DNA from 2 places in the Paenibacillus sp. FSL W7-1279 genome. Region 1 is predicted to be linked to the other one. Evidence: predicted binding sites of a transcription regulator. Region 1 holds the regulator's gene; the other holds the start of a gene.
What was found. The regulator NrdR, encoded in region 1, represses ribonucleotide reductase genes. The targets are predictions, from matches to a motif close to AACACNATATATNGTGTT.

Region 1 (6,040 bases):
GATATTCTCCATTTTCGCTTGAAGCTGATAGATTCTATTCTCATCTATTAACATGGAATGATAAAAGGTCAAATTTTGAGAAATATGCTCCAGTACAGTTTGCATGACTGTCTCGAGTAGAGAAATACTGAAAGGATTCATGCTGATGGGACAAAGAACGACCGCATCCTTTAACTCGCTCAACAATTCATTCATACATGTATCTAGTAAATCAGGCTTGTTTTGGTAGTGGAGGTAAAATGTGTTTCGATTGATCATAGCCCGATCGGCAATATCCTGGATCGTTATGGATTCATATCCCTTTTCCTGAATAAGCTCATAAAACGCCTTTCGAATCGATTGTTTCGTGCGCAGTATTCTTAGGTCGGTTTTCTTGTTCATTGTTTTCGTTCCCCCTACATTTATTTAGGTCGTTAAGCGACAAAGTTTTATGAGTTGTCTGTTATCCATCATAACTAAAAATATTGAATATTGAGCGTTATATTAGCCTCTATTATAATGAGCAAGAGATAAATAAACAACGTAATGTTCATTATTTATCTAATGACTAAAAAGAATTCCAAGGAGGACATTCCAATGACATCCAATCATCAACATGAGCTTGTTCGTAAGGCAGTCGCCGTACTGGAAAGTTTTGAGAGCGGCAATCCCGAAGCGATTACGGCTTACGTTCATCCAGATCAATATATTCAGCATAACCAGGCCTTACTCGATGGTCGTGAAACCATGCTTGGTGCTCTAGATCATTTAAAGGAAATTGGTACAAAGGTAAGCATTAAGCGGGCTTTAGTTGACGGAAATTATGTGGTACTTCATTCTGTATATCATTTTCACGGCCCTAAAATCGTATTTGATATCTTCCGTTTTGAGAATGGACTAATCGTTGAGCACTGGGATAATTTGCAAGAGATGGTGGAGAAGACACCAAGCAATCATACAATGATTGACGGACCGGTTACGATTAAGGATATCGACAAAACGGATGCCAACAAGGCATTTGTCAGAAGCTATGTTGAGAACATCTTGCTCGGGAAGAACCCTGACCTGCTTGCCTTTTACTTTGATGGAGATCACTACATTCAGCATAGTCCGCATATTGCAGATGGCCTTTCAGGTCTTCACACTGCTTTGCAGGCTCTGAAGGAGAAAAATGTTGAGTTTCAATATACTTATGTCCATCAAGTTATCGGTCAAGGCGATTTTGTTCTTACAATGAGTGAAGGTCTGTTTGATGGTCAGCATACCGCTTTCTACGATTTGTTCCGCGTAGAGGATGAAAAGATCGCTGAGCATTGGGACGTAATCGAGGCCATCTTGCCGGCAGAAAAACGAAAAAATTCGAACAGTAGATTTTGAAGTTTGTGTAGCTGAATCGCAAGAAAGACATCGCCGAAATTTAAGTGCGGTGATGTCTTTCGATTTTACGAATGTACTTGAGTGATCATTTTTTTAATGAAATGGATACAGAAGCGTTGCTGCAGCAACGCTATTTTTGTTCATTGCCATGAAGTGACCGTGTGATGCAGCCATATTATATGGTGGTCCTTTCACAATGAACATTGCCGTTGATAATCAACCATATGTTCATTATAAAGAGACGAGGAGTAGTGGATCGTGAAAATGCTGACACAAAAAATGATGTGGCTGGGAATGGTGCTCGTCCTGATCGTATTGACCGTATTCGGGGTAGCGATGATGGGATCGGTGCTTGGATCGAAGCCAAAGGAGGTCCCGGTGGCCCTCGTTATCCTTGACCAGCCAGCGGAGCTGCCGACTGGAGGAACGTTTGCGATAGGGGAAATGATCCGGGAAAAGTTGCTGTCTAGCCCGGCAATGCCGTTCGTCTGGCATGTCGTGGATTCCGAGGAAAAGGCCCGGGAAGGACTGGATAAACGCGAATATTACGGAGCGATGGTGATTCCGGCGGATCTGAGCAGCGGTTTACTCTCGCTAGCAACGCACTCGCCGATTCACCCTAATGTGAGAATCATCTCCAATGAGGGTATGAACACCCAAGCCTCGATGGTCGTAAGACAGGCAATGGGGCAAGCGATGAACATGATCAACGGGGAACTGTTGCAGCAGCTGCTTGGGCAGATCGGACAGCAAACGGAGCAAATTTCGGTTGAGACGGCTAAAGCTTTAATGACACCGGTGAACGTTCAGGAGGAAGTCGTGCATCCACCGGGAGCGAATAATGCGGCGGGGAATGCGCCGGGTTTGTTGACCCAGATTATATGGATCGGCAGCATGGTGACCGGAGTCGTCTTGTTCCTGGCTAGCCAGAAGGCGGTCGCCGCGGGTTCAAGGAGATGGACAGTCAGCGCGCTGCAAGCTATCGGGGGGCTTGCGATCGTCGGCATAGCCTCGTGCTACACCATATGGATGGCTTCGTCGTGGTACGGTATGGAACTGGCGAACGCGGGGGAGACGTGGTTGTTCTTATGGTTGGCTGGATCGGCGTTCTTCTTGTTGCAATCTTCCTTGCTGAATTGGATCGGATTCCGGGCAATACCGCTTCTCGTACTGCTGATGTTCTTCTCCATGCCGCTGCTGAACATGGCTCCGGAGTTCTTGTCGCAGACGACGCGAGATTGGATCTATTCGTGGACGCCACTGCGATTCGCGGCAGGAGGGCTACGGGAAGTAATGTACTTCGGCGGACTGGACGCAGCTTACTCAAACGCCTTGATTTTGTGGGGCGTCGCCGGTGGATTTTTGGTCTTGCTGCTCACTTCCGTATTTAGGGCTAATCGAGCGACAGATGCCGCTCCTACTTCTGTTACAAGCAATTAAAATAAAGTAAGAACAATCAACGATGCGTTGTACTTCCTTTTTTACGCTCAATGTTATAATTAGATTGCGACCATTTCTGGGAAGTATTAAAAAGTTATAAAAAAAAGCAAAAACCCTTGATGATATACCATCAAGGGTTTTCTTATTATGGAGCCTAGGGGGATCGAACCCCTGACCTCATCGCTGCCAGCGATGCGCTCTCCCAGCTGAGCTAAGGCCCCGTAAGCGACTTCTATATCATATAAAAAATCAGCAGGCATGTCAACAGGTTTTTCACATTTTTTGATGACGTGCTGTATCCCTTTTACTTCTCTATATAATGTCACTTATCGATGATGAGGATGGGCTCCTTGAGAGCACCGGAAGAGCACCTGGATCACGCAGAACCCTGGCGCTCTTACAGCTCCTGACCGTCCGTATCCTTGGACAGCAGGCTTTTCAGTTCCTTCATAAACATATTGATATCCTTGAACTGCCGATACACGGACGCAAACCGGACGTACGCTACCTCATCGACCGGATACAGCCGTTCCATCAGAAGCTCCCCGATCTGGCGGCTCTCCACCTCTGCTGCTGCGGTATTGCGCAGTGCCTTCTCGACATCCGATACGATCATATCCAGCTGATCCACGGATACCGGACGCTTCTCGCATGCCCGGATCAAACCGCGGAGTACCTTCTCCCGGCTGAATTCTTCTCGGCTTCCATCCTTCTTCACAACAATCAGCGGCGTTTCCTCCACCATCTCAAAGGTTGTGAATCTCTTGCTGCACTGCTCGCATTCCCTGCGGCGGCGGATGGATTTATTCTCGTTGGCAGGCCTGGAATCCAGCACTTTCGTTCCGGCATAACTGCAATATGGACACTTCATAAAGTCATCTTCACTTCCTTTGTTTTCAGCGTATTTTAGCCTTAACGGCCCTAATGAAAAATTTACCAGCAAAACTTTTTTCTTTTATGTTATGAAAATGCGAAACCCGAGACATAATACTTTTACCAACCCAAGGAGGTGAACTTAACATGGCACAAAGCAACAACAACTCCAACAACCTGGTTGTTCCTCGCGCAAACGCTGCTCTTGAGCAATTGAAGTACGAGGTAGCTCAAGAACTTGGTATCTCCATTCCACAAGACGGATACCAAGGTAACATGACTTCCTACGAGAACGGTTCGATCGGGGGATACATCACAAAGCGTCTTGTAACCCTGGCCGAGCAACAATTGGCTGGTCAATTCTCCGGTCAATAATTGATTCTTCCTTAAAAAAGGAGTGTTGGACGGCTCGATGTAAGAGCCTGTCCAGCGCTCTTTTTTCGTTAAAAGCCGTCCTTATACACATCCGTATATTGATTATAATAATAAATCACGCGCTGTACATAGTGGCGGGTTTCCCCGATGGGAATACTCTTCACATTCTCGTAGGTTCCATCCCACATGCCCTTGTTGATCCAATTCTTGACGTTCCCGGGGCCTGCATTATAGGCGGCGATGGCGGCAATCGGGTTGCCGTCCATTTCCTTGTGCAGGTTCTGAATATACCAGGTGCCCAGCTGGATATTCGCATCCACTTCATTCTTTACGTTCAGCAGGTTTACCGATGGCAGCTTGGCCATTTCCATCGCCCAATTCGCCGTATCCGGCATCAGCTGCATAATGCCCAGGGCGCCTTTCTTGGACTCCTTACCCGGCTTGAAGTTCGTTTCCACACGAATGATGGATGCCACCAGGAACGGATCGACCTCATAGTAAGCGGCATGCTTCCGTATTTCATCTTTATAATGAATCGGATACAGCAAGGTCATCCAGTTCGAGCTCAGATACAGAAGCGCTACAAAAGAGACAAACAGCAGAAGCAGCACTCTTTTTTTACGGAGCCACTTCATAGACTAACCAACCTGCCCCACAGGTTGTCCACCTGCTGCTGTGTTTCGGCCAATGTTCCGCTGTTATCGATGAGGATATCCGCCAGACGCTTCTTCTCCTCGATATCCATCTGACTGTTTAAACGCGCTTCCGCCGCTTCCCTGTTAAGATCATCGCGTACCATCAGACGCTCAAGCTGCAGCTCTCGCGGTACATAAACAACAGCGATCTGGTCAAGATAAGAATAATACTCCTTGGCCTCAAGCAGCAGCGGAATATCCGCCACGACGAGCCGGTCGGGATACTGCCGCTCATACGCTTCCGTCCGTTCCCGGATTTCCTGCCGGATCGCCGGATGCGTGATCTCATTCAATACCGTTCTCTGCTCGGGATGATGGAAGATCACTTCCCCGAGTTTTTTTCGATTCAGCGTACCGTCCTCAAACAGGATCGCTTGTCCAAAATGTTCGGTCACTTTACCCAGCACCGGATGACCCGGGAGCATGACTTCCCGGGCGATGAGATCCGCATCGACGAGAAGTGCTCCCTTCATGGCCAACATGGAGGACACGGTGCTCTTGCCAGTTGCAATTCCTCCGGTTAAACCGATATTCATGACTTCACCTCATAACAGCTTCATTATACCCATGACGATTAACAAAAAAGCAGGCAAATAAGAGATAAAACGCATGCCGCCCTTGGATGCAAAACGTAAACCAACCCTCATGCCCAGCACCAGGAATATCCCGCTAAACAAGGAAACAACAGCCGCGGTACCTAACGGTGAGAAGCCCAGCATGGCGGCGCCAAGCCCTGCGCCGAACGCATCGAGCGATAACGCGATCCCGAGCCACATCGCCTCCCACGGGGAGATGCTGCCGGAGTCGTCCAGATCCGCCTTCGAGGGACTGCGGAGAATTTGAATGACAACCCCGGCCTTCGGAATCTCAAGAGAGAATACCGCCCGCTGAAGATGCACTTGACCTGCCGTGTTAACCTCACGTCTTGATTTCACTTGATGGTCAGATGCCTTCTTTTCCATAAGAGACTTCGAAATATCCTTACTGGAAACCGGCTGCACATCTGACTCGTTTTTTCTGCGAACTTGCTGATATAGAGACCATAAGCCCAGCAGAATCAAAATGGCGGCTCCGATCACAGACGCCACGGATGGGGATAAGAACCGCTGTAACAGCGCGCCCGCCTGCATGGAGGCGCCAAGCACCAAGCCGGAACATAGCGAGATGATCAATACAGACAGCAGCGGTATCCTTGTTTTGCGCAGACCGTATGTAACCCCCGCACCGAATCCGTCCAGGCTTAATGCCATGGCCAGCAGCGCAGACGAGAAAATATGACTGAGCACCCTTTTCCCTCCTCG
Region 2 (6,040 bases), 460 kb from region 1:
CCGAGTCGGCTCTGACGGAAGTATTTGAAGGCAAAGTACGGCTCGATGCCTGTCGATGTTCCGACCATCGTACCCGTGCTGCCCGTTGGCGCTTGGGTAATGACGGTGACGTTCCGTGCACCTTTTTCACGCACCGCTTCGGCAACTTCCGGATACACCTCGGCCATATTTTTCATGAAGCCGCTTTGCAGGTACAGCTCGGCGTCGAATGCCTGGAACGAACCCTTCTCTTCGGCAATATCGGCGGAAGCGAGATAAGCTTCGCGCGCGATGAAGCCATACAGCTTATCCAGGAACTCCAACGATTCCGGGCTGCCGTAACGGATGTTCAGCTTGATCATCAGCTCCGCCAGACCCATCGTTCCAAGACCCACGCGGCGCTCTTTTTTCTGGTTCAATTCGTTTTCTTCAAAATGGTACGGCGTCCGGTCAATGACATTATCCAAGAAACGCACGGAGTACCGTGTCGTTGTAGCCAGCTCATCCCAGGCAACGTCATGGTTCGCCTCATCATAGAACTTCGACAGATTCATCGCGGACAGGTTGCATACGCCCCAGCCCGGAAGTCCTTGCTCGCCGCAAGGGTTCGTACAAATAATCGGGTTGAAATACCAGCTGTTGGACATCTGGTTATAGTATTCCATGAACACGACGCCCGGTTCTGCGGATTTCCATGCGGATTCGATAATCGTGTGCCAGACCTCGCGTGCTTTTACTGTTTTATATGGAATGATACGGTGTCCGGCTTTCTTCCATTTATCCAGATCGCCGTCCCACAGCTCATCATAGTCAGGATCTGTGGTATCCGGGAACACCAGCTCCCAGTCCAGATCTTCCTTCACTGCCTTCATGAAATCATTGCTGACACATACCGACAGGTTCGCATTCGTAACTTGTCCCATCGTCTGCTTCACGGTAATGAAATCCTCCACGTCCGGGTGCCAATCATTAATCATCAGCATGAGCGCGCCCCGGCGGCTTCCGCCCTGCTCGATCAATCCCGTCGTATAACTGAACAATCCGCCCCACGATACCGCACCGCTGGAGGAACCGTTCACGCCTCTTACGATCGCGCGCCGAGGACGCAGGGAAGACAAATTAATGCCGACTCCGCCGCCGCGCGCCATGATCTCGGTCATCTCGCTCAGAGTTTCCATGATGCCGCCCCGGCTGTCCTTCGGTGAAGGAATCACGTAGCAGTTGAACAGCGTCAATTCATCGCTTGCACCAGCTCCAGCCGCAATCCGTCCGCCCGGCACCAGCTTCCAATCATCCAGAATCTCGCGGAACTTCCCGCGCCACTCTTCCTGCAGTTCAGGCGTTGCCTCAACCGATGACATGGCAGCCGCGAGTCGATCCCACATTTCTTCCGGCGTTTTCTCGATGGTTAACGTCAGCTTCTCCACATCCGATTCCACAAGCTCGCCCTTCCGTGTCTTCACCGTGACCTTGCGGCCTTCGCGTTTCACGATTTCGCCAACTTCCTTAGTCGGAAATTTAGGATCATCCTTCGTCAAAACGAGCACCACATCGCCTACCTTAGCGTTGTTGGAGTCCGCATCCTTCCAGGCATACCGGTCCAAAAAGATCTTCTCGCTTAAACCTTCCAGCCGCTGATTCTGCATCGTACTCAAGAGCAACTACCTCCTATATAAAATATAAAATTAAAAAGTTCCGCAGTTATGCGCTCACCAACAACATAACCTGTTATGTAGCCGGTCAAACATTCAAAACCACTATATACACCATATATAGTGCTACCAATTCATTATACTACACTATATATAGGTTAACTATGCCGATAATGTGAAAATTAAGCCAACAGATCCAAGCTCCCGCTCGCAAGCTTCCGCTTTCTTCCTCTCGCTCTCTTTTTCGGCCTTCCCTATGAAAAAAAGGATGAAAATATCCAATTCCAGCAGCCGTGCGCCCTTTGAGTTATTCCACGCCTTCCGAATCCGTGCAAGGTTATGAAGACTTCTTTTTTCGTCCATACTACATATACACCGCTGGCCCGGAATCTTTCACAACAGGAGGAGATCGACATGAACCATCAGCCATCTGCCGACTCAGGCATGATTTTCGACGCGCGTCTTCCCGTTCCATTGCAGATCGACCGTTCCTGGTTTGACGATCTCGCCGGTCGACTGGACAAGGGCGGACCTTGGGGTGACTATCGTCTGGCCCAGCTTGCTGTGGAGGGCGAGAAATCGCGTCTCGTTACAAGCTTTGAAGAATTGCAATGCCTCAAGCACCTAGGCGGCTTATCCCCGCTCCCCCATCAGACCGATACCGCCAGACGCGTATTGTTCGAGATGTCGGGTCGAGCCATTCTCGCTGATGAAGTGGGGCTTGGTAAAACGATTGAAGCCGGCCTTATTTTAAAAGAATACATCGTGCGCGGCCTGGTATCCAAAGTGTTGATTCTCGTTCCCGCTTCCCTTGTGCTGCAATGGGTTCGCGAGCTGAACTCCAAGTTCGGCATTCCTGCGATTGCGCAGAAAAAAGCGTACTCCTGGGGCAATGATATCGTTGTCGCCTCCATGGACACGGCGAAGCGCGATCCGCATCAGGAGATTCTGCTGAACGAGGAGTACGACATGCTCATCATCGATGAGGCGCACAAGCTCAAGAACAAAAAAACCTCCAATTATCAATTCATTCAAAAGCTGCGCAAAAAATACTGTCTCTTGCTGACGGCCACGCCGGTGCAGAACGATCTCAGCGAGCTCTTCAATCTGATCACCCTGCTGAAGCCGGGCCAGCTTGGAGGCCAAGGGCAGTTTGCCGCTAATTTTGTTGTCGATAAACGAAGACCCAAGAATCAGGAGCAGCTCAAGGATGAGCTGTCCAAGGTCATGATCCGTAACCGCCGCGGCGAAGGCGAAGTGAAATTCACCAAGCGATCCGTCCGCAATGTAGGGCTTAGCCTCTCGCCCGAAGAACAGTCATTATACGACGGCGTCACGTCCTTCGTCAAAGATCAGTATCAGGCAGCAGGGGGAAATTTAAGCAGTATGCTGTCCCTTGTTACACTCCAGCGTGAAGTGTGCAGCAGCCGCGATGCCGTTTTCGTGACTCTTGTTAATCTGTCCAAGAAGCTGCCCGAGGACTCTCCGCTGCGCGATAAAATCTGGGAGCTCGTCTATCTCATCAAGGCCATCAAAGCCAACACCAAGGCGGAAAAAACCATCGAGCTGATCCAGCAAATGAACGAGAAGGTCATCGTATTCACGGAATACCGCGCAACCCAGGAATACTTGCTCAATTATTTCCGCGATCACGGGCTCATCTCCGTACCGTACCGGGGCGGAATGAACCGCGGCAAGAAGGACTGGATGATGGATCTGTTCCGCGGCAAGGCACAGGTCATGATCGCGACGGAAGCCGGGGGCGAAGGCATCAATCTGCAATTCTGCCACCATATGATCAACTTTGATCTGCCCTGGAATCCCATGCGAGTCGAGCAGCGGATCGGACGCGTCCATCGTCTCGGCCAGACCAATGACGTGAAGATTTACAACCTGTCCACTTCAGGAACCATTGAAGAGCACATTCTGAACCTGCTGCACGAGAAGATCAACATGTTCGAGATGGTCATCGGAGGTCTGGATGTCATTCTCGAACGGTTCGAGAAGAAGGAATCCATCGAGAAGAGCCTGTACAAAATCATGCTGGAGTCCGGCAACGATGATGAAATCCGGCAGCGCATCAGCACATTGGGCGACTCGATTCACCATATCAAGCAGGATATCGAGCAGGGAAGCACCGTCGAAGATAATCTAAGAGAGGAAGAAGCCTAATATGACCATGACGCCGCAGGAGGTGCAGCAGCACTTCATGGCCTATTTGGAAGCCACCGAATGCACCGTCATTGAAAAGTCGCCTGAGCATGTCACTGTGAAACTGTCGCCGCAAGCCGACAAAATGCTCACCAACCGCCCGTATTACTGGGGTTTCGTGGAGCGTACCGGCGCTCCCGCCGAAACGTTATCGTTCAATTTCGTGTTTGATCCGGAAAAATACGACGAACGGCTTGCAAAAACCAAGGAAGCCGAAGCCAAAGCGCAGCTTGCCTCGCCTACGCAGGATCCGCTCCTGGCCCGCTTTTACGGGAATGCTCCGGTTCTGCCTATCCTTGGTCCCGGACGCATTCAGCGGGAGAACATTGGCTACGGCAGCAGCCGGCTGGCCCAAATCTGGAATGCTTCCCGGGAGGAAGGCAAATGCGTCTATCTGTTCCAGCAGCGCGATACCGAGCCGCGTCCGAGAGCCCGTTCCACGCCGTATGAGCAGTGGCTGGGCGTCTGCTTCAAGGTGGAGTTCAGCTGTGATCTGAAGCGGGAGGAATTGTTTTTTCTCGGAATCTCACTTTCTAGTCGTGCGATTGCCCAAGACTTCCCGGCGATCCTGAATGGACGCGAACTGACGCCCCGCTTGCCCGAGAGCGTTCACGTCCGACCGGCGGCTCTTACGCTCGAACAGGCCGTAGATGCGCTAGAGAACCATCTTATCGACAAGATAAGCAAGCTGGACTACGACTGGGCCACCAAAGCAAGAGAACGTCTTGAAGAAGAACTGCTGGTGATCGACAGCTATTACGAGGACCTGCTCAAGGAGCAGGATGAAGTGAAAAAAGCGCTCATCGAGGAGCAATATAAGAACCGCCGGTCCGAAATGCAATGGCAGTACGAGCCGAAAGTGAGCTTGTCCGTCATAACCTGCGGTCTATTTCATCTGTGTTCGCTTGTGGGTGCGTCATCATGACGCTCCTCTACAAAAGCAGGCAAAAAAAGAACCATTCTCCCTTCTCCTACCGCGACAGCTTGCAACAGCCTTTGCAAAGCTTGTCCGATATGATGATTCCAACACATCCACGGCGCGTAGGGCCAAGGAAAGGCGGTTAATGATTTGAAGCGTTGGAACATGGAACTTCATAACCATGATGTCAAGGATTACAAGAACTTTAAGCCCCAATCAGCCGATAACAAGCAGAACAGCCGATATCGAATGTTGTCTGTTTCCATCATTGTAACGACTATCCTCTGGTTCAGCACGGTCCAGCCGCAGGCAAGCTTGGCTGAAGCAAGCCAGGCCGACGTTTCCAATTATGCGAACAGCCTTAGTCTGACTGGCACTCCATTTACTACGGATCATCACACATCAGGCGTTTCAGGGGTTAGTCAGAACAAAGCTGTAGCTCAGGTTCCTGGGAATTTGATGGACTTTGCCGAGGAGACTGTCGCTCAATTATCGGCCCATGCGCCATTTACGACATGGGACGAAGCAACGCTCGAGTTCACACCGCTCGGTCCGGGCACGCACGGCTGGTTAGTCACGATATCCGATGAAGGACTGCCGCAAGGATACATGATTATCAGTGCAGGCGAAGACGGCGGATATATCCTGAGTGAATACGGGATCGGCTCAACCCTTCCCTACAGCCAAGCGCCGCTGAAAGAGCGGCTCGCTGCGGAAGGCCTTGTGAAGGCTGGAGGGTCATTGCCTCAAGGCAGCACCGTGCGCAAGCTGTATGACGTGTCCCCCGTCTGGCAGGTCCAGCTGCCCGGCAAGAAGCCGGTTTATTTTAATGCACTAAATAGTGAAGCCCTACCGGATGAGCCCCAGCAGACGCATTCAACGACGAAGCTGGTATCCGTATCTCTGCCTGCAGCAGCCAAAGGACTCGTGACTTCATCCACCAATCATTGGTTTGCCGGAACGCCCTCCATCGCAACCGGCGCCTCCGTGGATCCTTACGATAATCTGCTGTGGCTGACCACTGGAAATCTCACAGCCCGAAGCAGCGCCGATCTGCGGAATTTACTTAAGGAGCACTCCACCCTGATATTTAAGTCCGCAAAAGGCAATGCCGCCTACGGCGCGCCTTTTAACTTAACGGGCTGGCATCGATGGTCCTCGGAGAATCAGGAGAACCCGGCTGCGCTTTATGTTTCGGTTCCCTTGCGGAACACAGACACCCTCCGTTTCCTTCCGGCATCCCGTTTAGTCGGACAAGGGCAATTTTATGCCCAGCCGG

Region 2: the regulator NrdR is predicted to act here: its motif matches at 1,742-1,759, upstream of MKY82_RS24065 (adenosylcobalamin-dependent ribonucleoside-diphosphate reductase).

Annotation. Positions count from the first base shown of each region.
Region 1 is NZ_CP150215.1:5,782,030-5,788,069, forward strand. It holds gene MKY82_RS26040 (TetR/AcrR family transcriptional regulator) at 1-381, opposite strand, end outside; gene MKY82_RS26045 (nuclear transport factor 2 family protein) at 577-1,356, shown strand; gene MKY82_RS26050 (ABC transporter permease) at 1,615-2,796, shown strand; tRNA gene MKY82_RS26055 (tRNA-Ala) at 2,945-3,017, opposite strand; gene nrdR (transcriptional regulator NrdR) at 3,194-3,667, opposite strand; gene MKY82_RS26065 (alpha/beta-type small acid-soluble spore protein) at 3,817-4,044, shown strand; gene MKY82_RS26070 (lytic transglycosylase domain-containing protein) at 4,113-4,679, opposite strand; gene coaE (dephospho-CoA kinase) at 4,676-5,275, opposite strand; gene ytaF (sporulation membrane protein YtaF) at 5,285-6,025, opposite strand.
Region 2 is NZ_CP150215.1:5,319,285-5,325,324, forward strand. It holds gene MKY82_RS24065 (adenosylcobalamin-dependent ribonucleoside-diphosphate reductase) at 1-1,634, opposite strand, end outside; gene MKY82_RS24070 (SNF2-related protein) at 2,046-3,803, shown strand; gene MKY82_RS24075 (YqhG family protein) at 3,805-4,767, shown strand; gene MKY82_RS24080 (hypothetical protein) at 4,912-6,040, shown strand, end outside.